2 regions of the Oceanibaculum indicum P24 genome follow, and region 2 is predicted to be linked to the other one. Evidence: riboswitches for the same ligand, from Rfam matches in the RefSeq annotation. Region 2 holds a riboswitch; the other holds the start of a gene.
The links. A riboswitch is a leader RNA that binds a small molecule or an ion and turns the genes downstream of it on or off. The one in region 2 is predicted to bind S-adenosylmethionine.

Region 1 (14,769 bases), on a different contig from region 2:
CATCACCAGCTTTTCGTCGATTCCAGCCGCGCCCTGCCGGAGCTGCAGAACTGCATCGCCGCCATGGCGGAACCGATGGTCAGCCACGACGCCATCGGCTTCTACCTGCTCTCCCAGGAGGTGGCGAAGCATGTGAAGGTGGTGCAGAGCGGCCAGGGCGCCGACGAGGTGTTCGCCGGCTATCACTGGTACCCGCCGCTGATGAACAGCAACGCGGCGGTGGAGGATTACGCCCGCGTCTTCTGCGACCGTACCCATGCGGAATTCGGCAAGGCGGTCGATCCGCGCTTCGTGGATGGCGACCACAGCCGCGCCTTCATCGCCGAGCATTTTGGCATGGCCGGCGCCGATACGGCGGTGGACAAGGCGCTGCGCCTCGACACCACCATCATGCTGGTCGATGACCCGGTGAAGCGCGTCGACAACATGACCATGGCCTGGGGTCTGGAGGCGCGCGTGCCCTTCCTGGACCATGAGCTGGTGGAGCTGGCCGCCCGCATTCCGCCGGAGATGAAGGTGGAAGGCGACGGCAAGTATGTGCTGAAGGAGGCCGCCCGCAAGGTCATCCCGAAGGAGGTGATCGACCGGCCGAAGGGCTATTTCCCGGTGCCGGCGCTGAAATATCTGCGCGGACCTTTCCTGGAGATGGTGCGCGACGCGCTGACCTCGCAGGCCGCGCGCGACCGCAAGCTGTTCAACCCGGACTATGTCGAGACCTTGCTTAAGGACCCCGACGCGCATCTGACGCCGCTGCGTGGCTCCAAGCTGTGGCAGTGCGCGCTGCTGGAACTCTGGCTGCAGCAGAACCAGGCGTAAGCCCGCTTCCGCGAGGGAGGACAAGAGGAATGACCATCATGACCGCCAGGACCAATCCCCGCCCCGCCCCGCCCCGCCGTCAGCGCGGCGGCAACGAGCGGCTGCAGCGCCACACCGCCGTCAGCCTGCGCGAGGCCACGCGCCAGGGCGACCGCATCAAGGGCGAGGACTGGCCGCGTGACGCCGCCATCGATTGCGGCTGGGGCCGGCTGATCTTCGCCCACACCTTCACCGATGGCGACAGGCTGGTGGAGCTGCTGCGCGAGGAACCGGCGGGCCGCCGCGACATCGCCTTCTATGTGCATGAACCGCATGTCCTGCTGGCGAAGGCGCCGCAGGCGCTGTTCCTCGACCCCTCGCACACCTACCGGCTTCAGATGTCAGCCTATCGGCCGGCACGCCGCCGCCCCAAGGGCTTCGCCGTGCGCCGCTTGCGCACCATTGCCGATGCCCAGGCGGTGAACGACATCTATGCCGGGCGCGGCATGGTGCAGGTCGATCCGGCCTTCTTCTGGACCAACCGGATGAAGAAGCATCTGACCTTCCTGGTGGCCGAAGATCTGGCGACCGGCAAGGTGCTGGCCGCGGTCACCGGCATCGACCATGTGAATGCCTTCAGGGACCCGGAAAACGGCAGCAGCCTGTGGAGCCTGGCGGTCGATCCGCAGGCGCCCTATCCCGGCATCGGCGAGGCGATGGTGCGCCATCTGGCGGAGCATTTCGCGGCGCGCGGGCGGGCCTATATGGACCTGTCGGTGATGCACGATAATGACCAGGCCATCGGCCTCTACGAGAAGCTGGGCTTCCAGCGCGTGCCGGTGTTCGCGGTGAAGACCAAGAACACGATCAACGAGAAGCTGTTCGCCGGCCCGCCGGTCGAGGAAAATCTGAACCCCTACGCCATGCTGCTGGTGAACGAGGCACGGCGGCGCGGCATCGGCGTCGAGGTGCTGGACGCCGAGGGCGGCTTCTTCAAGCTGACCCATGGCGGGCGGTCAATAACCTGCCGCGAGAGCCTGTCGGAGCTGACCACTGCCGTCGCCATGAGCCGCTGTGACGACAAGGCGGTGACCCGCCGCCTGATGGAGAAGGAAGGGCTGCGCGTGCCGGCCCAGCGCACCGCCGGCGACACCAAGGCCGATATCGCCTTCCTGAAGGAATACAAGTCGGTGGTGGTGAAGCCCGCGCGCGGCGAGCAGGGGCGCGGCATCAGCGTCGATGTGCGCGGCGTAGAGGAGCTGAAGACCGCCATCGAGACGGCGCGCCGCACCTGCGACACGGTGCTGATCGAAGAGCTGGTACAGGGCGAGGATCTGCGCCTGATTGTCATCGGCTTCAAGCTGGTGGCCGCCGCTGTGCGCCGACCGCCCTCGATCACCGGTACCGGCCATCATACGGTGGAGCAGCTGATCGAAAAGCTGAGCCGCCGCCGTGCCGCCGCGACCGGCGGGGAAAGCCGCATTCCGATGGATGTGGAGACCGAGCGCTGCGTCGCCATGGGCGGCTATGAGCTGGACAGCATCCTGCCGGAGAACGAGACGCTGCTGGTGCGCAAGACCGCCAACCTGCACACTGGCGGTACCATCCATGATGTAACCGACCAGTTGCATCCGGCGCTGGTCGATGCGGCGGTGAAGGCGGCGCGGGCCATCGACATTCCGGTGGTCGGGCTGGATTTCATCGTCCCCAGCGCGGCCCGGCCCGATTACGCAATCATCGAGGCGAACGAGCGGCCCGGCCTCGCCAATCACGAGCCGCAGCCGACGGCGGAACGCTTCATCGACCTGTTGTTCCCGCAGACCGCCATCGACCGCTGGCCGCCAAAGGACATGCGCTAACGGGAACAGGAAAGACGGAGAACCGTCGCAAACCCAACGTCAGGGAACCGAAACCACAGGGGATATCATGCACAAGCCGACCATCGACATGGCCTATCTGAAGGGGGTACTCAGCGAGCTGTTGTGCATTCCCAGCCCGAGCGGCTTCACCGATCAGGTCGTGCTGTTCGTCAGCCGCGAACTGGAGCGGCTCGGCATCGCCTACGAGCTGACACGGCGCGGCGCCATCCGCGCCGACCTGCCGGGCCGGCAATACAGCCCCGACCGCGCCGTGGTCAGCCATCTCGATACGCTGGGTGCCATGGTGAAGAACCTTAAGCCGAATGGCCGGCTGGAGCTGGTGATGATCGGCCACTGGTCGGCCCGTTTCGCTGAGGGCGCGCGCGTCACCCTGTTCACCGACGACAGCGCCTATCGCGGCACCATCCTGCCGCTGAAGGCTTCCGGCCATACCTTCAACCGCGAGATCGATACCCAGCCGGTCGGCTGGGACCATGTCGAGCTGCGCATCGACGCGCAGGCGGAAAGTCGCGCGGACCTGGAGAAGCTGGGTGTGAATATCGGCGACTATGTCGCCATCGATCCTCAGCCGGAATTCCTGGAGACCGGCTACATCGTCTCGCGCCATCTCGACAACAAGGCGGGTGCTGCCGTCATGCTGGCCGCCGCCAAGGCGGTGAAGGAAGCGGAGATGGAGCTGCCGATGGACTGCCATCTGCTGTTCACCATCTCCGAGGAGGTGGGATCGGGTGCCTCCGCCGTGCTGCATGGCGACGTGGCGGAGCTGGTCAGCATCGACAATGGCACCACCGCCCCCGGCCAGAATTCGCGCGAGACCGGCGTGACCATCGCGATGAAGGACCAGACCGGCCCGTTCGACTATCACCTGACGCACAAGCTGATCGGGCTGGCGAAGGATCATCGCATCCCGCACCAGCGCGACGTGTTCCGCTATTACCGCTGCGACGGCGCCTCGGCGGTGGAGGCCGGCAATGACATCCGCACAGCGCTGCTGACCTTCGGCATCGACGCCTCGCACGGCTATGAGCGGGTGCATGAAAGCGCGCTGGAGAATCTGGCGGAGCTGATCACGCTCTACATGCAGAGCCCGGCGACAGCGAAGCGCGATTCGACGCGGCTCGGCGGCGTCGAGGGCTTCCCGGAGACCCAGGGCGCCGATATCGACCCCAACCTGCTGCCGCACGCCTTCGGCGCCGGCAGGTCGGACGACGACTGATGGGTTGAGGGATCAGCGCGGCTGCGGGTAGCGGACCGTCGGCCCCAGCTGTTCGATCACGGTGCGGGCATCGTAGGATTTCGGATCGTCCTTCGGTGTCCGCCCCTTGAAGATCAGGATATCGGCATAGGCGCGGTACCGGTTCTGCGCGTAGCTGTTGGTGTTCCAGCCCATGCCATAGCCATAGCTGCCGGGCCAGCGGCTGCCATAGACGCTGTAGCCGCCCGGCCAGCCGGCATTGCCGTGATAATCGGTGATGCGCTCGATATCCTTCTCGACCAGCACGAAATGGTCGCCATCACGCTGCAGCGTCAGCTCGGCGGCGCGGTAGAGCAGGTAATTCTCCACCGTCTCGCGCGGCGTCACGTCATTGCCGTAGAAGGTCACGCGGAACCGGTTGCCCTCGATCTGCTGCTCGGAAAAGCCCGTCGAGCTGTCCAGCCGCGGCTTGTAGGGCGTCGGCTGCGCGCAGGCGGCGACCAGCAGCGCCAGCCCGGTAACCATTGCCAGCTTGGTCAGCGCCAGCTTCGTCACGGTGCCTTTGGTGCCGGCGGCAGAAAGAAATGTGCCAGCGCTCATGCTTGCTCTCCCGGTAAACAAATGCTGCGAGCCGTTCTTAACACACAATGTAGGCGGCAACTAAGGCATTCCAAGGGCGATGCCTTTTCCCTTGTACGCGGCAGCGGGAGAAATCCGTCGTGGGAAGTAGTTTCCTTCCCCTTCTTACCCTCTCCCCTGGCGGGAGAGGGGAGCCAGCCGCCTTATGCTTCGAGACGCCTGCTGTGCAGGCTCCTCAGCATGAGGTCACCAGGTGGCGCCACCGGTAATCCAATGCTCCCCTCGTCCTGAGGAGGCCCGCAGGGCCGTCTCGAAGTACATGGGGTGAGCGCCCCTCACCCCTCCAGGAAGCCGGTCAGCACCTCGCGGAAGCGCTCCGGGTGGACGGCCGGGTAAAAATGTCCGCCATGCGGCAGGATGACCGTCTCGGCGTTGGGGATCAGGCGGCCCAGTTCCTCGCTGAGATAGGCCGGCGTCACCATGTCGTCGCGCGCGCCGAACACCAGCGTCCTGTGCTGGATCGTCGGCACATCCTTGCGCCGGTCGTGCGCCATGATGGCGGCGATGCGCGACTTCACGATCTCCGGCACCGGCACCTGCTTCGCCGCCGCCTCGTCGGTGATCAGCCCGGCATCCGGATTGTCGCGCAGATGGTCGCTGGGCAGCATGAACAGGATGTTGGCGCGCAGATAGGCCCCCGGCCCCATGCTGTCGAGGATTTCCGTGCGCACCCGGAACAGCTGCTGGAAATAACCGTCGAAGCCGGCCCAGGTGGCGCTCAGCACCAGCCGGTCGATGCGTTCCGGATGTTCAAGCGCAATATGCTGGCCCATCGCCCCGCCGGTCGAATGGCCGGCAAAATGCGCCTTGTCGATGCCGAGATGGTCCATCAGCGCCAGCACGTCATCGGCCATCTGCGGCACCGAATACTCAATCCGGTCCAGGCTGCTGCGCCCGGTGCCGCGATGATCGTGCAGCACGACCTTGTAGTGCTTCGACAGTTCCGGCACATGGACGTTCCAGAAGGTGGCGCTGCCCGACAGTCCGGCGGCGAGCACCAGCGGCGGCCCGTCGCCATGCACCTCGTAATAGAGCTTGGCACCGTTGGAGAGCGTCAGTTCGGCCATTTCTGTTCCTCTTGTCGTGCCAGGTTGGGACTTAGAAAACCACTTCGTCGAGCGGCCAGATCGGCCGCCGCAGCTTCTTGAAGTCGAAGCGCGACCAGTCGTGCGAGCACAGCGAGCCGGAATCAACCGCGATGACCTTACGGGAGATCGGCTCGAAGGCGGCACGGAAATGATGCGCGCTCTTCACCACGATGACGCTCTTCTTCAACGGATCGATGCCGTTGGTCAGGAAGGCCTGATGGTCGGTGGTCTGCTGCCGGTTGCTGGTGACGACGATCTCGATGCCGCCAACCTCCAGCACCATGGTCGGGCCCATCTGCATGACCACGCCCTTCCACATCGGCCCGTCATGCACAAAGCGGCCATCGCCCAGATGCTTTACCACGCCGGTGCACTTGATCGGCGCACCGAAGGCCGGATCGGTATGGCCGCCCAGTTCGACCGTGATGCTGGCGCCAACACCGGCCTTCTGGCCGGCCTGCACCGCCGCCGGATCGGTGATCGGGCAGAAGCAGGCATTCTTCACCCCGGCATCGAGCAGCGCGCGCAGCAGGTTCGTCGTGTCGCCATAGCCGCCACCGCCCGGATTGTCCGTCGGGTCGGCGATGACCAGCGGCTTGCCGGTGCCGTCATCGCCCTTCAACGCCTCGGCCACCGCGACGTCCAGCGTCTGGTAATGCACGGTCTGCTTGTCGCGTGTGTCCCAGATCTCGCGGATCAGCGTATCCAGAATATCCTTCGCGCGCCGCGTCACCGCCGGATTATGGCTGATCGACACGGACGGGCCGGCCATGTGGATGTCCGACCACTGGAAGCCGGCATGGATGGAGATGGCGTGAATGCCGGTCTCCTTCTCATATTCCGCGGCCCTGGCCAGCAGATCGACCATCGGGCCAACGCCGGCGCTGGTGCGGCCATGGTCGCAGCCATCCAGCGAGGGCGGGCGGCCGACGATGCAGCCAAGCTCCAGCCGGCCCTCCATCATCTCATTCACCAGGTCGGCGGCCTGCACCGCGCGCTCGAACTGGTCGATATGCGGATAGGTGCGGTAGGCGATGATGGCATTGGCATTCTCCGCCATCGCATCGCTGACATTGGCATGCAGATCCAGCGTGATGGCGATCGGCACGCGCGGGCCAAGCCGGCGGCGCAGCGCCTCCAGCAGCGCGCCTTCCGCATCATCCTCCGTTTCCGTCACCATCGCGCCATGCAGGGCGAGGCAGATGCCGTCCACCGGTCCCTGCTTGTCCAGCGCATCCAGCACGGCGCCCTTCAGCATCGCCCAGCAATCCGCCGTCACCTTGCCAGACGGGGTGGCGTTGGCGGCGACCGCGTTCACCGTGGTCCAGCCGAAGCGCTCGGCGGCGTCGATGAAGCCGCCAAGCTCCGTGCGGGTGCCGCGGAACTGCCCGACAATCTCGTCACCGATGCCCAGATAGCGGCGGCGATAGGCCCCCTCATCTGTCGGCAGCAGGCTGAAAGTGTTCGTCTCGTGCATGATCTGGGCAATGAGCACACGCTTGGACATGGCGATCCCTGGATTTGGTGTTTGTGTACCGGCCTTTGCGCCTTGACGCCGGCCCGGCGCTTGCGGGCATCATGCTACCGACAGAAAACAAAGTCGTCAGCAAACTTTACAACTAAGTGACGGCAAATCTTTACGCCCGCAGGGCGGAACAGGGAGGAAGCAATGTCGAAACCCATCACCCTCATCACCGGCGCCAGCCGGGGCATCGGCCTGGCGCTGGCGAAAGACATGGCGGCGCGCGGCCATCATGTGATCGGCCTGTCGCGCAGCGCGCCGAAGGAGGGCTTTCCCGGCGACTATGTGACCGGCGATCTGTCGGATGCTGCTGACACCGCCCGCGCGCTGGCGGAGATCGCGAAGACCTATCAGGTCGATAATCTGGTGAACAATGCCGGCCTGATCACCGTGGAGCGGCTGGAGCAGGCCAGCCTGCCGGCCTTCGAGCAGATGATCGCGGTGAACATGCGCGCGCTGCTGCAATGCAGCCAGGCCGTGCTGCCGGCGATGAAGGCAAAGCGGCGCGGGCGCATCGTGAATATCGGCAGCCGCGCCGCGCTGGGCAAGGAAGGGCGCGGCATCTACGGCGGCACCAAGGCTGCCGTTGTCGGCTTCACCCGCAGCTGGGCGCTGGAGCTGGCGCGCGACGGCATCACCGTGAACTGCGTCGCCCCCGGCCCCATCGAGACCGAGCTGTTCCGCGATGCCAACCCGCCGGGCAGCCCACAGGCCGAGGCGCTGATCGCCACCGTGCCGGTCGGCCGCATCGGCCAGCCTTCCGAAGTGGCGGCGGCCTGCGCCTATTTCATGTCCGACGGGGCCGGCTTCGTCACCGGCCAGGTGCTGAATGTCTGCGGCGGCCTGACCGTCGGCCAAGTGGTGATGTAGGGGGGACTTCCCCTCTCCCCTCTTCTTTCTCGTCACCCTCGGGCTTGACCCGAGGGTCCAGCGGTCAGTGCGGTTCGCTCGGTCAATGGATGGTCGGATCAAGTCCGACCATGACGAAAGAGAAAGCGGTTCTTCCGCGGAGAGAGTTCAGCCCCCATTGTGCGTTGCAAAAAATTCAGCCCCCTCCTGCGCACATTTCCGCTTGACGGAAAAACCGCCATCCCTATCTTCACCAGCAGACAGGGAAACTTGTCTCGCGGTGATTTGAGGGAGCAGCTTGCGCCGCGTCAACAAACGCTAAAGCGCCACGGAGCGTATTCGTGGTTTTCCCGTCTGTTGATGGAGTGAGCCATGTGTGCGCTTTTTTTATTGCCTGATTTCCCGGCCTCCGGCGCCACCCGCCGAATGTGCCGCTGCCGCTGTCGAACCTGACAGCCGGCCTGGCCCGGCCCTCTTCCGCAAGAGCGCCCGGCCCTTTTTCCCTTTTCCAGAACGATTGAACCCGCCCGCCAGCGGGGACATTCCGTCATCCTTACGTCAGGAGTCCCAGGACATGATCCAGCTCGATCAGGTCTCCAAACATTACCCGCCGCCCAAGCGCGGTGGACCTGCTGTTACCGCCCTGAACGAGGTCAGCCTGACCATCGGGGCCGGTGAGATCTACGGCATCATCGGCCGGTCGGGTGCCGGCAAATCGACGCTGATCCGCGTCATCAACCGGCTTGAGGCCCCCACCTCCGGCCGCGTGCTGGTGGACGGTGTGGAGATATCCGCCCTGTCCGGCGCCGCCCTGCGCCGGGAACGCCGGGGCATCGGCATGATCTTCCAGCATTTCAACCTGCTGTCCTCGCGCAGCGTGTTCGACAATGTGGCACTGCCACTGGAACTGGCCGGCCTGCCGAAAGCCGCGATCAAAGCCAGGGTCGAGCCGCTGCTGGAACTGGTCGGCCTTACCGACAAGCGCGACCGCTACCCCGCCGAACTGTCCGGCGGGCAGAAGCAGCGCGTCGGCATCGCCCGCGCGCTGGCGACCGAGCCGAAGGTGCTGCTGTGTGACGAGGCGACCAGCGCGCTGGACCCGGAAACCACACGCGACGTGCTGCGGCTGATCGCCGAGATCAACCGCAAGCTGGGGCTGACGGTCGTCCTCATCACCCACGAGATGCATGTCATCAAGGAAATCTGCCACAAGGTGGCGGTGCTGGAGGCCGGCAGGGTGATCGAACAGGGCAGCGTGTTCGAGGTATTCACCCGGCCGCAGCACCCGACCACGCGCTCCTTCATCGGCATAGTGACCGGCATTGACCTGCCGCCGTCGCTGGCCAACCAGTTGCAGGCCGAGGCGCAGCCGGGCGGCGAGGCGGTGCTGCTGATCCGCTTCACCGGCGACAGCGCCGACCAGCCGATCCTCAGCCGACTGGCCCGGCATCACGGCATCGACGCCAACATCCTGTCGGGCCGCATCGACCATATCCAGGGCCGGCCCTTCGGCACGCTGGTGGTCTCCCTGCCCAATGGCGAGACGCTGGGCACAGCACTCGCCTTCTTCCAGTCCCATCAACTTTCCGTGGAGGTCCTGGGCCATGTCGCACCAGCTCTTCTTGCTGCTGGCTGAAGCCACGCTCGACACGCTCTACATGGTCGCGCTGTCCGGCGCCATCGGCACGGCGCTGGGCCTGCCGCTCGGTGTCTGGCTGGCGACCTCCGGCCAGGGCGAACTGCTGGCCGCCCCGCTGTTCAACCGCATCGGCGGGGTGCTGGTGAATGCCACCCGCTCGACGCCCTTCATCATCCTGGTGGTGGCGATCATCCCGTTCACGCGGCTGGTCGCCGGCACTTCCATCGGCACCAGTGCGGCCATCGTACCGCTGACCGTGGCCGCCACGCCCTTCATCGCGCGCATCGTCGAGACGGCAATCCGCGAGGTGGATCGCGGGCTGGTCGAGGCGGCGGAGACGATGGGCGCCACCCCCTTGCAGATCATCGCCAAGGTGCTGGTGCCGGAAGCCCTGCCCGGCATCCTGCTGGGCCTCACTTTGGCCATCGTCAGCCTGATCGGCTACTCGGCCATGGTCGGCGCGGTCGGCGGCGGCGGGCTGGGCGATCTTGGCATCCGCTATGGCTACCAGCGTTTCATGCCGGAGGTGATGGCCGCCGTCGTCCTCCTCCTCATCGTGCTTGTGCAGGGCATCCAGTCGCTGGGCGAACGCCTCGCCCGGCGGGTGAACAAGCGCCTGCGCACCGCCTGATTTTCCAAGTCAAAACCAAAGGAGTATCTCTCATGAACAAGCGTATCCTCGGCGGCCTCGCCGCCCTGCTGCTCACCGCCGGTCTCGCCGGTGCCGCCTCGGCGGAGACCATCCGCGTCGGCGTCTCCGCTGGCCCGCACGCCGAAATCCTGGAGCAGGTGAAGAAGGTCGCGGCACAGGACGGGCTCGACATCAAGATCATCGAGTTCACCGACTATGTCGTGCCGAACACCGCGCTGGCGTCCGGCGATATCGAGGCCAATTCCTTCCAGCACCTGCCCTATCTGGACAATCAGGTGAAAGATCGCGGCTTCAAGCTGGTGTCGGTCGGCCAGACCGTGGTGTTCCCGATGGGCTTCTATTCGAAGAAGGTGAAGTCCTTCGACGCGCTGCCCGAGGGCGCCACCGTGGCGATCCAGAACGACCCGACCAATGGCGGCCGCTCGCTGCTGCTGCTGCAGGCCAAGGGCGTCATCAAGCTGCGCGACGGCGTCGGCCTGAAGCCGACCCTGCTGGACATCGCGGAGAACCCCAAGAAGCTGCGCCTGATCGAGCTGGACGCGGCGCAGCTGCCGCGCTCCCTGGATGACGTCACGGCAGCGGCGGTGAACACCAACTACGCCGTCGAGGCCGGCCTCGACCCGGTGAAGGACGCCATCGCGCGGGAGACTGCCGAGTCGCCCTACACCAACATCATCGCCGTACGCGAGCAGGACAAGGGCAAGCCCTGGGTTGCCGCCCTGCTGAAGGCCTATCACACCCAGCCGGTGAAGGAATTCATCCAGACCCGCTTCAAGGGCGCGGTCGTCACCAGCTGGTAAGGCTTACCTCTCCGACCTGTCACCCGCTCCGACCTGTCACCCTCGGGCTTGACCCGGGGGTCCAGGGGCGGTGCCTTGCCTGTAGCGTTACAGAACATGGCCCCTGGATTGCCGGGTCAAGCCCGGGAATGACAAAGGCGAAGCAACCAGCCCCCTACTTCGCCTTGCGGCGTTCCTCGCGTGCCTTCAGGAAATCATCCATCATGCGGCGCGGCTCCTCGCCCTTCCAGGCGGTGGCGAAACTGTCGATGCCGGCAGCCACGGCGGCGCGCAGCGGCAGGTCCTCCCAGTCGCGGATCAGCTTCTTCTGCAATCGGATCGAGACCGGCCCGCATTCCACGAGGCTCGCCAGCCAGTCATCGACCGCCGCATCGAGATCGGCGGCCGGCACCAGCTTCTCGACGAATCCCCATTTCTCGGCCTCGGCGGCGCTGAAATTCTCGCCCAGCAGCAGGATCTGACGGGTGCGGCCCCAGCCGATCAACCCCGGCAGCAAGGCGGCTTCCACCACGGAGGGGATGCCCAGCTTCACCTCCGGCATGCCGAAGACGGCGCTGTCCACGGCGATGCGCAGATCGCAGGCCGCCGCCAGCTCCAGCCCCGCGCCCAGCGTATAGCCGTTGATCCGCGCGATCACCGGCACCGGCACCTGCCGCACCGCGTTGCAGCAGCCATGCACGCGGGTGATGAAGGCGCGCGCCTTGTGCTCGTCCAGCCCGGCCATCTCATCGATATTCGCCCCGCCGACAAAGGCCTTCTCGCCCTCGCCGGTCAGCACAACGGCCAGCAGGCTGTCGTCGCGCGCCAGCTCGGCGAAAATGGCGGTGAACTCCTCCATCAGCGGCGTGCTCATGGTGTTCAGCTTGCGCGCATTGGCGATGGTCACGCGCGCGACGCGGCCCTTCTTCCCGTGATCGTCATAGCGCAGCTGGATGTAGCTCGGCTGGTCGGTCATCATTTCCCCCCTCAATTTCGTTATCCGATGTCTCGGCCAGCAAGGCGGCAGGGTCAAGGGGCGATGGCGCAGACCTGTCCCGCTCATTCCCGGAAATAGCGCGAGGGCGGCACGCCGAAGGCACGGCGGAACATGGCGATGAAGGCGCTGACACTGTCATAGCCTAGGTCGAGCGCCACCTGCGTGACCGGATGGCCGGCGGCAAGCAGCTCCAGCGCCCGTACGAGGCGCGCCTGCTGGCGCCAGGCGGCGAAGCCCATGCCGGTCTCGCGGCGGAACAGCCGGGCGAGCGTGCTGACGCTGGCGCCGGCCTGCCGGCCCCACTCCTCCAGCGGGCGGTTGTCGGCAAGGTCGGCCAGCAGCGCCCGGCAGATCGCGGCCAGCCGGCGGTCCGCCGGCATCGGCAGGTGCAGCGGCATGATCGGCAGCACATGCAGCTGGTCCAGCACCACCGCCATCAGCCGCCCGTCCGGCCCCTGCTCGTCATAGAGCGGTGGGATGTCCATCGCCCGCAGGATCAGCTCGCGCAGAAGCGGCGGGACGGCAACTACGCGGCAATCCGGCGGCAGGCGCGATGCCGCCGCCCCACTCAGATAGAGCGTCCGCATCTCGACAGCACCGGTCATGCGGATGGAATGGGCGATCCCGCCCGGCATCCACAGCGCGCGCTGCGGCGGAATCACCCAGAGACCGCCGCCCGCCGCTGGCACGGAGACGGTCATCACCCCGCGCGCCGCATAGATCAGCTGCGCGCGCCGGTGCACATGCGGCGGGATGGTGTGCCCGTCGGGAAAATCGATGGCCAGTGGCACCACCGGGCGCGGCACATCCTCCAGCCCTTTCACTTCCAGGCTGGGGCGATAGGTTTGACTGGTTTGCGATATCTCTTGGCTAACCATCGCAAGATGGTCGCACCGGCGCGGCCTAGAGTCGAGGAGAGATGAGTATGGATAGGAACGCGTTGTCAGTTTCTTAATCCAACCGTCATTCCCGGGCTTGTCCCGGGAATCCAGGCTTCAGCTTGCTTCGGCATCGCCCGTGCGGGCTGGACCCTGGATTCCCGCAACAAGTGCGGGGGTGACGGATGGAGAGAATCGCTGCGTGGCAGCGAACCCGCTCCATACGGCACTGAAAGGCGAACGAGGACACCCATGAGCGTGCATCGCGACCGGACCGGCTTCCTGTTCCTGAATGTCGGCCATTTCTACGACCATCTGTTCATGTTGCTGTTCCCGACGGCGGTGCTTGCGATGGCGGCCGACCCGGTGTTCGGCGGCTCCTACGCCGATGTCTTGTCACTGTCCGTGTTCGGCTTCGTCGCCTTCGGCGCGGCCTCGATCCCCGCCGGCTGGCTGGGCGACCGCTGGAGCAAGACCGGCATGATGTCGGTGTTTTTCATCGGCATCGGCATGGCCTCGATCCTGACCGGCTTCGCCCGCTCGCCGCTGGAACTGGCGGCCGGGCTGACGCTGATCGGCCTGTTCGCCGCGATCTATCACCCGGTCGGCATCGCCATGGTGGCCGCCGACGCGGAGAAGCTGGGCAAGGCGCTGGGCATCAACGGCGTGTGGGGCAATCTGGGCGTCGCCGCCGCCGGTATCACAGCGGGCGCGCTGGCCGACCAGTGGGGCTGGCGCGCGGTGTTCATCCTGCCGGGCCTGGTCTCCATCGCCACCGGCATCGCCTATATGGTCTTCGCCCGCCGGCAGGCCGCGAAGGGTGCGGCGAAGAAGCCGGCGCGCGTGCATATCGCGCTGACAGCCTCGCAGATGAAGCTGCTGTTCGGCGTGGTGATCGTGGCCACCCTGTGCGGCGGCATCATCTTCCACGCCACCACGGTCGGCCTGCCGAAGCTGATCGCCGAGCGCACCGCCAGCTTTGCCGGCACCACCACGCAGATCGGCGCGCTGGTCACCGCGATCTATGTCATCGCGGCCTGCGCGCAGATCGTCGTCGGCCATCTGATCGACCGCTACCCGCTGAAGCTGATCTATGTCGGCGTCATCATCCTGCAGGTGCCGCTGTTCCTCATCGCCGCCAATGCGGAGGGCGCGCTGATGGTCGCGGCCGCCATCGGCATGATGCTGCTGGTGTTCGGCGCGATCCCGATCAACGACGCCATCGTCGCGCGCTATGGCGCGGCAGAGTGGCGCTCGCGCATGTATGCGGCGAAATATGTGCTGTCACTGGGCGTCAGCGCCGCCGCCGTGCCGATGATCGCCGGGCTGCACCAGGGCGGTGGCGGATTCGCCACGCTGATGCTGGTGCTGGCCGTGCTGGCGGCGATCATCACGCTGGCCGCAGCCCTGATGCCAACCGGCGCGTCGGAGAAGAAGATGCCTGCCCCGGCAGCGGCCGAGTAGGCTTGGGCGAATAGCTCAGCCCCGCAAGCCGTCCAGCGCGGCGCGGTAGCGCGCTGCCAGCGCGTCGCGGGCGCGGTGCCGGCCGCCCTCCACCAGAATCTCGCCGCCGACGATGACCCTGTCGATGGCCGACTTGCCGGCAACGAAGATATAGGAATCCAGCCAGCGGTCGCCGCGCGCCAGCGCGATATCGGGATGATTGGCATCCAGCACCACGATATCGGCGCGGTGGCCGGCCGCCAGCGCGCCGATCCGGCGGCCCAGCGCCTGCGCCCCGCCATCCAGCGCCGCATCGTAAAGGGCGCGGCCGGTGGAGGCGCCTTCCTGTCCGCGCACCATCAGATTGCGTCCCCGGTCGCGCAGGCGCTGGCTGTATTCCAGCATCTTCAGTT
Region 2 (14,769 bases):
TGTCCAGCACCATGTCGAAGCGCTCGGCGCGCTCCCAGTACTGATGCGCGTTCTCCTCGGTCATCACGTCGAGGTCGATCTGCCTGAGCGGCGTCTGCGCCTCGACGATCAGCCGGCCCAGATCGCCGAACCCGCCGGTGGAGGCATAGAGGTCGATGACCTCCTCATCGGCCAGCATGATGTTGCCGTCCTGGATCGTCACCTTCTGGCTGCGGAACAGCAGCTCGGCGGCACGCAGCCGGAACGGGTCCTCGCAGCCTTCCAGCAGGCCGCGCAGGATCACATGCACCATCTGGTCGAGGAAGATCGGCGCCAGCCGCACCGGTTCCACCGGCCCGTCCAGCTTGAACAGCGCGGCATAAGCGGCCTCGATGGTGCCGTGGCGCAGCAGATGGTCGCGGAAATTCAGGACGATCTCGTAATTCTCCCGCGCATCCTCATCTTCCATGCGCAGCAGCTCCGCCGGCTTCACAACGCGGCGCGGCTCCTCCATCAGCGCGGCATGCAGCGCCCGCTCATTGTCGCAGGATTCCTCGACCGGCACGACCTCCGGCCGGTTAAAGTAGGCGCGCAGGTAATCGTCGGTCACCGCAAGCTGGTTATCCGCCGTCCGCTTCAGCAAATAATAGCCGGAAGATATCCAGAAATCAGGCATTTAGAAAACTTTCCAGAACCAATTATTCATTATCGGGCACCAGCGCCCATATCTTTGCGTGATCGGCCTCGCGCGGCGGCTGCAGGGCGCGGAACCGTTCACGGATACCGCCTTCCTCCATCTCGCGCTCGACCGCCAGCAGCATGTTCACCCGGTGCTCCGCCGCCAGGCTTGCGGCAAACTCCGCCTCGGATCGGGCCACCGGCAGCGCGGCCTCGACCGAGGGCGCACCGTAGCGCGCGACGAAATGCTCCGCCAGCCTGCGGATGACCGCCTCGTAGGACTCCGTATCGATGTCCGACACCGACACGAAGGTGGACCAGCCAAAGCTTTCCGTTCCCAGGAAGGCACTGCGGAAAGCGACACGGCGCTTGCCGACCAGATCGCCCGGCCCGCTGTCGGCGAAGGCGAAGCTGCCGGAGACCGCCCATTCGCCCGACTCGGCCGCCTGCTCGAAGACCTGCGTATCGGTGGAATCCATCCGGATGGTGCGCGGAAACAGCATGGCTACAGCGCCCAGCCCGGCCCGGCCAGCACGGCGGACAGCGGCAAGGCCTGCACCGCCTCGGTCTGCAGCAGCATGCCGCCCTCCTCGTCCAGCCCGATGAAGGTGCCGGCATGCTGTTCGCCGGCATGGGACAGGGCGACGCTTTCCCGGTAGCCGCTGCCGCGCTCCAGCCAGTGCGCCGCGATGGGGCGCAGCCCCTCCTCCTCGAACCGGTTCACCCAGAGCAGGAAATGCCGGCTGAACGCCTCCAGAATGTCGGGCACGGTCAGCTCGCCGCAGCCTTCCTCATGCAGCGCGGTGCGGGTCGGGTCCATGCCCGGCTCCTCGCCGCCGATCAGCTCACGCTTCACCAGGATGGTCAGGCCCAGCACCAGCCAGTCCGGCACGGCATCGGCCGCACAGCCTTCCGGTGCCGCCAGACGGAAGCCGCCAGCCAGCCCGCCATTCACCTCGATCCGGTCCGGCCAGCCAAAGGTCACCGCCACCTGCGGCGGCACAATTGCGCCCAGCGCATCGCCGATGCCAATCATGCCGACATGCAGGATCGGCAGGGCCTGCGCCAGCGCCTGCTCCGGGTGCAGCACGATGGCGAGTTCGACGCGTTCCTCGCGGTCCTCCCAGAACAGGGTGGCGGGATCGGCCCCCTGCCGGGCGGCGGCGAGCGCGGCTTCGAACGCATCCTCGCCCGCCGGCAGCCGGACGCCTTCATAGACCGGCGGGAAGACCGGCTTTTCCGTCACCTCCAGAAGGCTGCGGGTTGCCTCCTCCATGATCCGGCCTATTCGACGCTGATCTTCGGCATGGCCCGCACGGCACCACCGGACAGCCGCGCCCAGACCGCCTCGGCAATGGCGCGATAGGCCGCCGCATGCGGGCTGGAAGGCTGCGAGACCACGATGGGCTTGCCGCCGTCGGAGGTCTCGCGGATGGCGATGTCGAGCGGAATCTCGCCCAGGAAATCGACGCCCATGCGCTCCGCCTCCTTGCGCGCGCCACCATGCGAGAAGATGTCGCTGCGCTCCCCGCAATGCGGGCACAGGAAGTAGCTCATATTCTCGATCACGCCGAACACCGGCACATCGACCTTGCGGAACATGTTCAGACCCTTGCGGGCGTCCAGCAGGGCGATGTCCTGCGGCGTCGAGACAATGACCGCCCCGGCCAGCGGCACGCGCTGCGCCATGGTGAGCTGCGCATCGCCGGTGCCCGGCGGCATATCGACCACCAGCACGTCCAGATCGCCCCAATCGACATCGCGCAGCATCTGTTCCAGCGCGCTCATCACCATCGGGCCGCGCCAGATCATCGGCGTATCCTCTGCCACCATGAAGCCCATGGACATGCATTTGACGCCGTAATTCTCCATCGGCTTCAGCGTCTTGCCATCCGGCGTGGTGGTCGGCTTGCCGGTGATGCCCATCATGCGCGGCAGCGACGGACCATAGATATCGGCGTCCAGCAGTCCGACCTTGCGGCCGATGGCAGCCAGCGCCAGCGCCAGATTGACCGAGGTTGTGGATTTGCCGACACCGCCCTTGCCCGACGCCACGGCGATGATCGCACGCACGCCCGGCACCAGCGGCTTCGCCTGGGCCGGCTGCTGCCCCGGCTGCTGCGGGGCGTGCGAATGGCCGTGCACATGGCCATGGGCATGAGGAGCTGTACCGCCAACACGGCTGCCAGCCGCCGGCTTGCCGCCCAGCGGGCGCGGTGCGGCAGCGGGAGCAGGCGCAGCGGGCCCGCGGGCGCTGTGCGCGGTCAGTGCGGTGGTCACGCCGGCAACACCCGGCAGCGCCTCGACGGCCTTCTGGGCCTCCTGCCGCAGGCCTTCCAGCTTCGGGCCGCGTGAGGGGTCGACCTCAATAGCGAAGCTGACGCGGCCCTCCTGCACGGACAAGCCGGTCACCATGCCGAGCGACACGATATCCTGCCCGCGATCCGGGTCGCGGACGGACTTCAGTGCCTGCAGGATCTGGTCTTCGGAAATCTGAACCATGATGTTCTTCTTTATGCGTTAGGTGGCGGTTTGGCCTACTGATATCACGGCTTGGGTGCGGTTGGACAAGCCCGCCGGTCATACCAATATGGTTTGGCCTTCAACAAGCGGTCGGATTGGCCTATAAGCCGGGTCCGAAAGTCCCGCAGGAAATGCTGATAGAGATGAACCCCGCCACCAATATCGACCGGAGCGTACTGCGCGGCATGCTGATCGCCGTCGCGGCGATGATCGTGCTGGTCAGCGCATCGAACTATCTGGTGCAGTTTCCGCTCAGCGACTGGCTGACCTGGGGCGCGATCACCTATCCGGCGACCTTCCTGGTGACCGACCTCACCAACCGTGCCTATGGGCCAAGGCGGGCGCGTCAGGTGGTCTATATCGGCTTCGCGCTGGCGGTGATCTGCTCGCTGTGGCTGGCGACGCCGCGCATCGCGCTGGCCTCGGGCAGCGCCTTCCTGGTGGCGCAGCTGCTGGACGTCCATGTGTTCGACCGGCTGCGCGGCGGACGCTGGTGGCAGGCGCCGCTGGCCAGCTCCTCCATCGGCTCGGCAGTCGATACCGCTTTGTTCTTCACGCTGGCCTTCGCCGGCACCGCCGTTCCCTTCGTCACGCTGGCGCTGGGCGATTTCGCGGTGAAGCTGGCGCTGGCCCTGCTCTTCCTCTCCCCCTTCCGCCTGCTGATGGCGGTGGTGCGGCCGATGGGGACCGCGCGCCCCTCGTGAAGGTCGATCTCTTCGATTTCCACCTGCCACCGGAGCGGATCGCCCAGATGCCGGCCGAGCCGCGCGATTCGGCGCGGCTGCTGGATATCCGCCCGGACCGGCTCGGCGATTGCGGTGTTCTGGACCTGCCGGCCCTGCTGAACCCCGGCGACCTGCTGGTGTTCAACGATACCCGCGTGATCCCGGCCCGGCTGCATGGGTATCGCGGCGAGGTCGCGGTCGAGGTGCTGCTGCACAAGGCGGAAGCCGACGGCACATGGCTGGCCTTCGCCCGGCCCGGCAAGCGGCTGAAAACCGGCCAGACGATCCGCTTCGCCGAGGATTTCGCCGCCGACATCCTGGAAAAGCGCGAGGGTGGCGAGCTGCGGCTGGCCTTCGCCGGCGCCGCCGACCTGCTGGAGGCGCTGAAGCGCCACGGCTCCATGCCGCTGCCGCCCTATATCCGCGGCGGCAAGGCGGAAGCAGCGGATGCCGAACGCTACCAGACCATCTATGCCCGCGAGGAAGGTGCGGTCGCCGCGCCCACCGCCGGGCTGCACTTCACCGACCGGCTGATGGCGGCGCTGGCCGAACGCGGCATCGGCACCGCCTTCCTGACGCTGCATGTCGGCGCCGGCACCTTCCTGCCGGTGAAGGCCGACGATACGGAAGACCACCGGATGCATGCCGAATGGGGCAGCATCGACCCCGAGACCGCCGCGCGCATCACCGAGACGAAGCGCCAGGGCGGCCGCGTGGTCGCGGTCGGCACCACCTCGCTGCGCCTGCTGGAAAGCGCGGCACGGGAGGATGGCACCGTCCCGGCCTTTTCCGGCGACACCGATATCTTCATCACGCCCGGCTACCGCTTCAAGGCGGTCGATCTGCTGATGACCAATTTCCACCTGCCGCGCTCCACCCTGTTCATGCTGGTCTCGGCCTTTGCCGGGCTGGAGCGCATGCAATCTGCCTACAGCCATGCGATAGAGGCCGGCTATCGCTTTTACTCCTACGGTGACGCATGTCTGCTGCATCCCAGCCGGTAGAGTTCGGCTTCCAGCTCCTCGGCACCGATGGCGCGGCCCGGCGCGGCCGGGTGACGACCGCGCACGGCACCATCGAGACGCCCGCCTTCATGCCGGTCGGCACCGCCGCGACGGTGAAGGCGATGCGCCCGGAATCGGTGGCCGAGACAGGCGCGGAAATCCTGCTGGGCAACACCTATCATCTGATGCTGCGGCCGGGAGCGGAACGCGTCGCGGCGCTGGGCGGCCTGCACAAATTCATGAACTGGCCGAAGCCTATCCTCACCGATTCCGGCGGCTTTCAGGTCATGTCGCTGGCGGGCCTGCGCAAGATCGAGGAGAAGGGCGTCACCTTCCGCTCCCACATCGACGGGTCGGTGCATTTCCTGTCGCCGGAGCGCTCGGTCGAGATCCAGCATCTGCTGGATTCCAACATCACCATGGTGCTGGACGAATGCACCCCGCATCCGGCGACGCATGAACAGGCGCTGTCCTCCATGGAGCTGTCGATGCGCTGGGCGCAGCGTTCCAAGGACGGCTTCAAGAAGCGCCCCGGCTATGGGCTGTTCGGCATCGTGCAGGGCAGCGTCTATCCCGATCTGCGGAAGCGTTCGGCGGAAGCGCTCGCATCCATCGGCTTCGATGGCTATGCGGTGGGCGGCCTCGCGGTCGGCGAGGGCCAGGAGATCATGTTCCGGGTGCTGGAGGAGACGGTGCCGCATCTGCCCGCCGACCGGCCGCACTATCTGATGGGTGTGGGCAAGCCGGCGGACATCGTCGGCGCGGTGCAGCGCGGCATCGACATGTTCGACTGCGTGCTGCCGACCCGCTCCGGCCGCACCGCGCAGGCCTTCACCGCGCGCGGCACGGTGAACCTGCGCAATGCCCGGCATCAGGACGATCCAAGGCCGCTGGAGGAAGGCTGCCCCTGCCCGGCCTGTACCTCCTGCAGCCGCGCCTATCTGCATCATCTGGTCCGGTCGGAGGAAATTCTCGGGCTGATGCTGCTGACCTGGCACAATCTGGCCTATTATCAGCGGCTGATGGCGGGCCTGCGCGCCGCCATAGAGGCCGGATCGCTGGAGGATTTTGTGGCCGGCTTCCATGAGACACAGGCCGGCGGGGATATCCCGGCGCTGGGATAGGGTTGCGGCTTGAGGCTAATACTTTGATTCGTCACCCTCGGGCTTGACCCGAGGGTCCAGCGGTCCGTGCAGTTCGCTCGGTCAATGGATGGTCGGATCAAGTCCGACCATGACGAAAGAGAAACTTCATTTTCTCAGGCGCGAAGGACCGATTGAGGGGATATACCGAATGACCGACAGCATCTATAGCGGCCTGACGCAGCTGGGACAGGCGACCGGCCTGCCGGACAGCCCGGAGAAGGCGGTGCTGGAGACGGTGCCGAACCCGCAGGGGGACGTGCGCTACATGGTGCGCTTCGTGGCCCCGGAATTCACCTCGCTCTGCCCGCTGACCGGCCAGCCGGACTTCGCCCATCTGGTCATCGACTATGTGCCGAAGGACCGACTGGTGGAGAGCAAGTCGCTGAAGCTGTTCCTGGGCTCCTTCCGCAATCACGGCGCCTTCCACGAGGATTGCACCGTTTCCATCGCGCGCCGGCTGGTGGAGGTCATGCAGCCGGAATGGCTGCGCATCGGCGGCTACTGGTATCCGCGTGGCGGCATCCCGATCGACGTGTTCTACCAGACCGGCCCCGCGCCAGAGGGCGTGTGGATTCCCGATCAGGGTGTCCCCCCCTATCGCGGCCGGGGATGACCGAAGACCTGAAATCCCGCATCCGCGAGCAGGCGCTGGCGCTGGGCTTCGACGCCGTCGGCTTTGCTCCGGCGCAGCTCAGCAATCAGGTGCGGCAATGGCTGGCCGATTTCCTGGCCGAGGGCCGGCATGGCGATATGGGCTGGATGGTAGAGAAGGCCGACCGGCGCGGCGACCCGCAGGTGCTGTGGCCAGAGGCGCGCAGCATCGTCGTGCTGGGCATGAATTACGGTCCGGGCCGCGACCCGCTGGCGATCCTCGACCACCCGACGCGCGCCGGTATCTCCGTCTATGCCCAGGGGCGCGACTACCACGATCATGTGAAGAACCGGCTGAAGGCGCTGGCGCGCTGGATGGCGGAGGAAATCGACAGCGGCGTGAAGGTATTCGTCGATACCGCACCGGTCATGGAAAAGCCGCTGGGCCAGCAGGCAGGCCTCGGTTGGCAGGGCAAGCACACCAACCTTGTGTCGCGCGGTTTCGGCTCCTGGCTGTTCCTCGGCGAGGTCTATTCGACTCTGGACCTGGCCCCCGACACCTCCGAGATCGACCATTGCGGCAGTTGCACAAGCTGCCTTTCCGCCTGCCCGACCGACGCCTTCCCGGCGCCCTACCAGCTCGATGCGCGGCGCTGCATCTCCTATCTGACCATCGAGCATAAGGGCGTCATCGCGCGGGAATTCCGCGAGCCGATGGGCAACCGCATCTATGGCTGCGACGATTGCCTCGCCGTCTGCCCCTGGAACAAGTACGCAAAGCCGACCGGCCATGACGCCTTCCTGCCGCGCGCCGAGCTGATGGCCCCGCGCCTGGCCGACCTCGCGCAGCTCGACGATGCCGGCTTCCGCCAGCTCTTCTCCGGCTCGCCGGTGAAGCGCATCGGCCGCGACCGCTTCGTGCGCAATGTACTGATCGCGATTGGCAACAGCGGGTCACAAACGCTTGTACCAATTACGGAAAGCCTGCTTTCAGACAGCTCCCCGCTGGTGCGCGGCATGGCGGTCTGGGCGCTGTCCCGCCTGCTCGATGCCGACCGGTTCGCGGCGTTGCGCGACCGGCATCTGCCAACCGAAACGGATGAAGACGTCAGGGCGGAGTGGCTGGAAGGATAATCTCGTTCACCGCCAACCGTCATTCCCGGGCTTGTCCCGGGAATCCAGGGTTCAGCCTACTCGGGCGAGCATCCAGCAAGCGGAAGCCTGGCCCCCCGCAATAAATGCGGGGGTGACGGTCTGAGGAAACCGGAGCGAAGAAAGAAACCTGTCAGCGCCCCGTTGACTCCTCATCCTCCCGCCCCTATCTTCCCGGTCAGCGCCGATTTGAGCATCAGCTTGCGGGCGCTTTACAAATGCAGCTAAAGCGTCGGCCCCGATCCGCCCAGCTTTGGCTGCGGCGGATTTTTTTTGACGAGCATGCGGAGACGGATCATGGACGCGACCACCCTGAAGGCCCTGCAGGCGCCGCTGAAGGCGCAGTACAAGGACCAGCCGGACGCCGCGAAGATCACCCTGAAGGCCGACGGCAGGCTGGGCGAGGAAGCCATCACCTGCTCCGTCGATACCGGGCGCGCGCTGGTCGAGGCCGGGCTGCATCCGGCGACCGGCGGCGACGGCCTGTCCGCCTGCTCCGGCGACATGCTGCTCCAGGCGCTGGTGGCCTGCGCCGGCGTCACGCTGAAGGCGGTCGCTACGGCGCTGGGCATCGAGATCCGCGAAGGCACGGTGAAGGCCGAGGGCGACCTGGACTTCCGCGGCACGCTGGCGGTGGACCGCGAGGCGCCGGTCGGCTTCACCGATATCCGCCTCTCCTTCGATATCGACACCGACGCGAACGAGGAGCAGCTGGCCAGCCTGTTCAAGCTGACCGAGCGCTATTGCGTGGTGTTCCAGACCCTGAACAACAAGCCGGTGCTGGCGGTCAGCCACACGGTGAACGGCAAGGCCAAGGCCGCCTAACAACAAAATTCAACTGTGCAATTTTTCTGATTGACGGCACAGAAACTGTAGATTATAAAGACGACATAGCGCCGATTTGAGGCTCAGCTTGCGGGGCGCTTTATAAATTCTGCTAAAGAGAGCGGGCAAATCCGCCCGGCTCTGGAGCCGAGGCGGATTTTTTTCGTCCCGGAGCTGGACCAGACGGACCCCACTCTTCCGAGCCTCCTTACCTGCGCCGCTAGCGCACACGCAAGGAGAGCAAGAATGACCATCAAGATCACCCGCCGCACCTTCAAGCTCGGCAGCATCGCCGCCGCAGCCCTCGCCGTGACCGTTGGAGCAGGCGCCGCCCAGGCCGCGCCGGAGCGCATCGGCCTCGACTACGCCTATTACAATCCGGTCAGCCTGCTGCTGAAGGACAAGGGCTGGGTCGAGGAGGAGTTCAAGAAGGACGGCATCGACGTCCGCTGGGTGCTGAGCCTGGGCTCCAACAAGGCGCTGGAATTCCTGAATGGCGGCTCCATCCAGTTCGGCTCCACCGCCGGCGGCGCAGCGCTGGTCGGCAAGGCCAACGGCAACCCGATCAAGGCGATCTACATCTATTCGCGGCCGGAATGGACGGCGCTGGTCACCGGCAAGGACAGCGGCATCAAGTCTGTCGCCGACCTGAAGGGCAAGCGCGTCGCCGTGACCCGCGGTACCGACCCGCATCTGTTCCTGCTGCAGGCGCTGAACCAGGCCGGCCTGACCGAGAAGGACATCAAGCCGGTGCTGCTGCAGCACCCCGATGGCGGGCGCGCGCTGGTCAGCGGTCAGGTCGATGCCTGGGCCGGCCTCGACCCGCACATGGCCAAGCATGAGCTGCAGGAGGGTGCCCGGCTGTTCCACCGCGACCCGGCGCTGAACACCTATGGCGTGCTGAATGTCCGTGAGGATTTCGCCACGGAGAATCCGGAAATCGTCGAGCGTCTGCTGGCCATCTATGAGCGCGCCCGCAAATATTCGCTGGAGAATCCGGACGAGCTGCGCGGCTACCTCGTGAAGGCCGCCAAGGTCGAGGACGAGATCGCCAGGAAGCAGCTGGGCGAGCGCACCGACCTCACCAACCCGGTAATCGGCGAGGAGCACCGCAAGGCGCTGACAGCTGCCGGCACCGTGCTGCGCGAGATCGGCGTGCTGAAAGCCGATACCGATGTGCCGGCGCTGGTGGCCGACCTGATCGACGACCAGTACATCCAGCGCGTCAACCGGCAGCAGGCGGCGCAGCGATGACCGCCGAGGTCTATGACCGCGACACCGCGAAGGCGGCGGCTCCCTCGGGGGCCGCTGCTTCTCCGCGCAAGCGCAACCCGCTGGCGGCACTGGCCGGCACCAAGGGGCTGATCGTTCCCCTGTTGCTGCTAGCCGGCTGGGCGGCGCTGTCCTGGACCGGCGTGTTCGCGCCCAATCTGGTGCCAAGCCCGGAAGCGGTGCTGGAAGAAATCTCCGCCCTGTGGGCCAGCGGCGAGCTGACCAGCCATATCGGCGTGACGCTGACCCGCGTGCTGTTCGGCTTCCTGGCCGGCACGGCGGCGGCCACGCTGCTGGGGGCCGTCACCGGTTATTCCCGCACCGCGCGGGAGCTGCTGGACCCCACCCTGCAGGCGCTGAAGGCGGTGCCCTCGCTGGCCTGGGTGCCGCTGTTCATCCTGTGGTTCGGCATCTTCGAGGCCTCCAAGGTGACGCTGATCGCGGTCGGCGTGTTCTTCCCGATCTATCTGAACCTGGTCGAGGGCATTCAGGGCGTTGACCGCAAGCTGGTGGAGGTGGCGAAGCTGAACCGCTTCAGCCGGCTGGATCTGGTGCGCCGGGTACTGCTGCCGGCCACCCTGCCCTCCTATGTGGTCGGCCTGCGCGCCGGTCTGGCGCTGGGCTGGATGTTCGTCATCGCGGCCGAGCTGATGGGGGCGAGCGAAGGCCTCGGCTATCTGATGGTCGATGGGCAGATGACCGGCCGCCCGGCGGTGATCGTCGCCAGCCTCATCCTGTTCGCCATCGCCGGCAAGCTGACCGACGCCGTGCTGGCCGGGGCCACCCGCCCGTTCCTCGCCTGGCAGGACGGTTTCGGCGACATGAAGGGAGCGACCCATGCTCGCAATCGATAGTCTCGCCAAGCATTTCCCGAACGGCGTCATCGCGCTGAACGATGTCGATCTGGCCATTGACCAGTCGGAGATCGTCAGCCTCGTCGGCACCTCGGGCTGCGGCAAGTCCACCCTGCTGCGCATCCTGTCGGGGCTGGAAAGCGCCAGCCACGGCCGCGTCGCCATCGATGGCGATCCGGTCAGCGGCCCGCATCCGGAAATCGGCATGGTGTTCCAGGAAGCACGGCTGATGCCCTGGCTGAGTGTGGCCGACAATGTGCGCTTCGCCCTGAATGGTGAGGAGAAGGCGAGCCAGGACCGCAAGATCGCCGCCGTTCTGGCGAAGGTCGGGCTGGCCGATTTCGCCGGGGCTTATCCGCGTCAGCTGTCCGGCGGTATGGCGCAGCGCGTGGCGATTGCCCGCGCGCTGGTGCGCCGGCCCTCCATCCTACTGCTGGACGAGCCGTTCAGCGCGCTGGACAGCTTCACCCGGCTGCAACTGCAGGATCATCTGCTGGAGCTGTGGCGCGAGGAGCGCTTCACCATGGTGTTCGTCACCCACGATGTCGAGGAAGCCGTCGCGCTCAGCGACCGCATCGTGGTGATGCGCGGCAATCCCGGCCATATCCACGCTGAATTCGCGCTCGACCTGCCACGCCCGCGCCGGCGCACGGACAGCGATTTCCAGCACTGGAAGGAAAAGATCGTCCAGGCGCTGGATCTGTCGTAACCCCTTTCCATCCTCCCGGGTCCTTTCCTGCCCCGGTCCGATGCCCCCGGTTTTCATGGAGGGTTCCCGGACCGGGGCTTCTTTTTTCCTTGACCGGATAAGGCCAGATACAATTTACAGTCATGTGTGAGTGATTTTTATAATTCACAAATAAATACAGGATTATTATATGCCCGCCCCGCAATCGGTCCTTGCGCTGATCGGCAACACGCCGATGGTCGAAGTCACCCGCCTGGATACCGGCCCCTGCCGGCTGTTCCTGAAGCTGGAGAGCCAGAACCCCGGCGGATCGATCAAGGACCGCATCGGCCTCTCCATGATCGAGGCGGCGGAGCGGGAGGGAAAGATCGCGCCCGGCAAGACCACGCTGATCGAGGCGACCGCCGGCAATACCGGCCTGGGGCTGGCACTGGTCGCGGCACAGAAGGGCTACAAGCTGCTGCTCATCATCCCGGACAAGATGAGCCAGGAGAAGATCAACCATCTGCGCGCGCTGGGGGCGGAGATCGTCATGACCCGCTCCGATGTCGGGCGCGGTCATCCGGCCTATTACCAGGACATGGCGGAGCGGTTGGAGAAGGAGATTCCCGGCGGCTTCTGGGTGAACCAGTTCGCCAACCCGGCCAACCCGCTGGCGCACGAGACCGGCACCGGTCCGGAAATCTGGGCGCAGATGGATGGCGACATGGATGCGATGGTCTGCGGCGTCGGCTCCGGCGGCACGCTGTCCGGGCTGGGACGCTACTTCAAGAAGACCGCACCCCATGTCGAGATGGTGCTGGCCGACCCCAAGGGCTCGATCCTGGCCGAGGCCAGCCGGTCGGGCCATATCGGCGAGGCCGGCTCCTGGCTGGTCGAGGGCATCGGCGAGGATTTCATTCCGCCAAACTGCGACCTCGACCTGGTCGGCAGCGCCATCACCATCGATGACCGGGAGGCCTTCGCCACGGTGCGCGAGTTGCTGATGAAGGAAGGCATCCTGGCCGGCACCTCTTCGGGCACGCTGATCGCCGCCGCCCTGCGCTACTGCCGCGCCCAGACCACGCCGAAGCGTGTCGTCACCTTCGTCTGCGACAGCGGCAACAAGTACCTCTCCAAGGCCTATAATGATTTCTGGCTGCAGGATCAGGGGCTGACCGCCCGCGAAAAGACCGGCGATCTGCGCGACCTGATCGCCCGGCAGGCGGTGCGCGGCGAGGTGATCAGCGTGGAGCCGGGCGACACGCTGCTGACCGCCTATGGCCGCATGCGGCTCTACGATATCTCGCAGCTGCCGGTGCTGGCCGATGGGCGCCTTGCCGGCATCCTCGACGAAAGCGACCTGCTGCTGGCGACGCACGACAACCCGGACGGCTTCCGGCGGCCGGTGTCGGGGGCCATGACCAGCCGGCTGGAAACCGTCGCGCCCACCGCGAAAATCGCCGACCTGATGCCGATCTTCCGCAAGGACCATGTCGCCATCGTGGTCGAAGGCGAGAAATTCCTCGGCCTCATCACCAAGGTCGATCTCATCAACCATCTCCGTCAATCGGTGGCCTGAACGATGACCCAGAACAAGACCAACCGCGCCGGCTTCGGCACGCGCGCCATCCATGCCGGCCAGGAGCCGGACCCGACAACCGGCGCCATCATGGTGCCGATCTACGCCACCTCGACCTATGTGCAGCAGAGCCCCGGCGTGCATAAGGGCTACGAATATTCGCGCAGCCAGAACCCGACGCGCATGGCGCTGGAAGCCTGCGTCGCCGATCTGGAAAATGGCGAGGCGGGATTCGCCTTCGCCTCCGGCCTTGCCGCCATGGGCACGGTGCTGGAGCTGCTGGACAGCGGCAGCCATGTCATCGCCATGGACGATCTCTATGGCGGCTCCTACCGGCTGTTCGAGAATGTGCGCAAGCGCTCGGCCGGGCTGGAATTCTCCTTCGTCGACCTGTCCGACCCGGCGGCGCTGGAAGCCGCAATCCGGCCGAACACCAAGATGGTCTGGGTCGAAAGCCCGACCAACCCGATGCTGCGGCTGGCGGATTTCCAGGCGATTGCCACCATGGCGAAGAAGCACGGCCTCATCGCGGTGGCCGACAACACCTTCGCCTCGCCCTATGTGCAGAAACCGCTGGATCACGGTTTCGACATCGTCATCCATTCGATGACCAAGTATCTGAATGGCCATTCCGACATGGTGGGCGGCGTCGCCGTAGTACGCGAGGGCAGCCCGCACCGCCAGCCTCTGGCCTATCTGCAGAACGCCATCGGCTCGGTTGCCGGACCATTCGACAGCTTCCTGGCACTGCGCGGGCTGAAGACGCTGCATCTGCGCATGGAGCGGCACTGCGCCAACGCGCTGGCCATCGCGCAATGGCTGGAGGCCCACCCGAAGATCGAGAAGGTGGTCTATCCCGGTCTTGCCAGCCATCCGCAGCACGAGTTGGCGAAGCGGCAGATGATCGGCGGCTTTGGCGGCATCGTCACCGCCGTCATCAAGGGCGGGCTCGACGAGAGCCGGCGCTTCCTGGAGCGCACCAAGCTGTTCGCCCTGGCCGAGAGCCTGGGCGGTGTTGAAAGCCTGATCGAGCATCCGGCGATCATGACGCATGCCTCGATCCCGCCGGACATCCGCGCTGAACTCGGCATTTCCGACGGGCTGGTGCGGCTCTCCGTCGGCGTCGAGGATCTGACCGACCTGCTCGCCGATCTGGAAAACGCGCTGGCTTAGGAAGGACGTCTTTCTCCACCCGTCACCCCCGCACTCGTTGCGGGGGTCCAGGTTTCCGCTTGCTGGATCATCTGTCGAGCGGGCTGAACCCTGGATTCCCGGCACAAGGCCGGGAATGACAGCCAGTGCGTAGTGGCGACAGACTATGGGGGTCCTGCCCCCTCACCCGGCTCGCTGGCGCTCACCACCCTCTCCCGCAAGGGGGAGAGAGTTTTAATCGCGTTCTCATTTTCTCTTTCCCTCTCCCCCGGAGGGAGAGGGTTACGAAGCCTTGTGAGCGAAGCGAACTAGGCGCAGCTGGGTGAGGGGGATTGGAGGGATACCTGTTCGCCCCCCTCTCCGCCCGGAACAGGGCAGGCGCGCGGAGATGATGGTTGCGCGCAAGGCAAAGCGGGTTCTTACTGAAAAAAACGCCCGCATTCTCAAGATTCAACGCCAATGCCGCCTTCTTCCACCAGCCGCACGCAAGCCGTCTGGGTCGCCCTGTCGCCGCTGCTCTTCACCTTCCTGTGGAGCACCGGCTTCGTCGGCGCGAAATTCGGCCTGCCCTATGCCGAGCCGCTGACCTACCTGCTGCTGCGCTTCCTGCTGGCGGCGGC

Region 1: another riboswitch for S-adenosylmethionine. It lies ahead of P24_RS00910 (methionine ABC transporter ATP-binding protein); the one in region 2 lies ahead of P24_RS08280 (aliphatic sulfonate ABC transporter substrate-binding protein).

What each region holds. Positions count from the first base shown of each region.
Region 1 is NZ_AMRL01000001.1:186,029-200,797, forward strand. It holds gene P24_RS00875 (N-acetylglutaminylglutamine amidotransferase) at 1-816, shown strand, start outside; gene ngg (N-acetylglutaminylglutamine synthetase) at 855-2,654, shown strand; gene P24_RS00885 (osmoprotectant NAGGN system M42 family peptidase) at 2,722-3,891, shown strand; gene P24_RS00890 (CC0125/CC1285 family lipoprotein) at 3,904-4,470, opposite strand; gene P24_RS00895 (alpha/beta fold hydrolase) at 4,785-5,576, opposite strand; gene P24_RS00900 (M81 family metallopeptidase) at 5,608-7,104, opposite strand; gene P24_RS00905 (SDR family oxidoreductase) at 7,267-7,989, shown strand; SAM riboswitch at 8,236-8,310, shown strand; gene P24_RS00910 (methionine ABC transporter ATP-binding protein) at 8,543-9,604, shown strand; gene P24_RS00915 (methionine ABC transporter permease) at 9,573-10,238, shown strand; gene P24_RS00920 (MetQ/NlpA family ABC transporter substrate-binding protein) at 10,271-11,059, shown strand; gene P24_RS00925 (enoyl-CoA hydratase) at 11,214-12,017, opposite strand; gene P24_RS00930 (AraC family transcriptional regulator) at 12,098-12,859, opposite strand; gene P24_RS00935 (MFS transporter) at 13,166-14,377, shown strand; gene P24_RS00940 (formimidoylglutamate deiminase) at 14,393-14,769, opposite strand, start outside.
Region 2 is NZ_AMRL01000008.1:17,968-32,736, forward strand. It holds gene P24_RS08230 (DUF6352 family protein) at 1-655, opposite strand, end outside; gene P24_RS08235 (DUF6505 family protein) at 678-1,160, opposite strand; gene P24_RS08240 (biotin/lipoate--protein ligase family protein) at 1,163-1,933, opposite strand; gene apbC (iron-sulfur cluster carrier protein ApbC) at 1,942-3,159, opposite strand; gene P24_RS08250 (queuosine precursor transporter) at 3,324-3,884, shown strand; gene queA (tRNA preQ1(34) S-adenosylmethionine ribosyltransferase-isomerase QueA) at 3,881-4,909, shown strand; gene tgt (tRNA guanosine(34) transglycosylase Tgt) at 4,885-6,033, shown strand; gene queF (preQ(1) synthase) at 6,203-6,667, shown strand; gene queG (tRNA epoxyqueuosine(34) reductase QueG) at 6,664-7,779, shown strand; gene P24_RS08275 (OsmC family protein) at 8,095-8,622, shown strand; SAM riboswitch at 8,681-8,759, shown strand; gene P24_RS08280 (aliphatic sulfonate ABC transporter substrate-binding protein) at 8,869-9,876, shown strand; gene P24_RS08285 (ABC transporter permease) at 9,873-10,748, shown strand; gene P24_RS08290 (ABC transporter ATP-binding protein) at 10,732-11,457, shown strand; gene P24_RS08295 (pyridoxal-phosphate dependent enzyme) at 11,627-12,997, shown strand; gene P24_RS08300 (trans-sulfuration enzyme family protein) at 13,001-14,170, shown strand; gene P24_RS08305 (DMT family transporter) at 14,609-14,769, shown strand, end outside.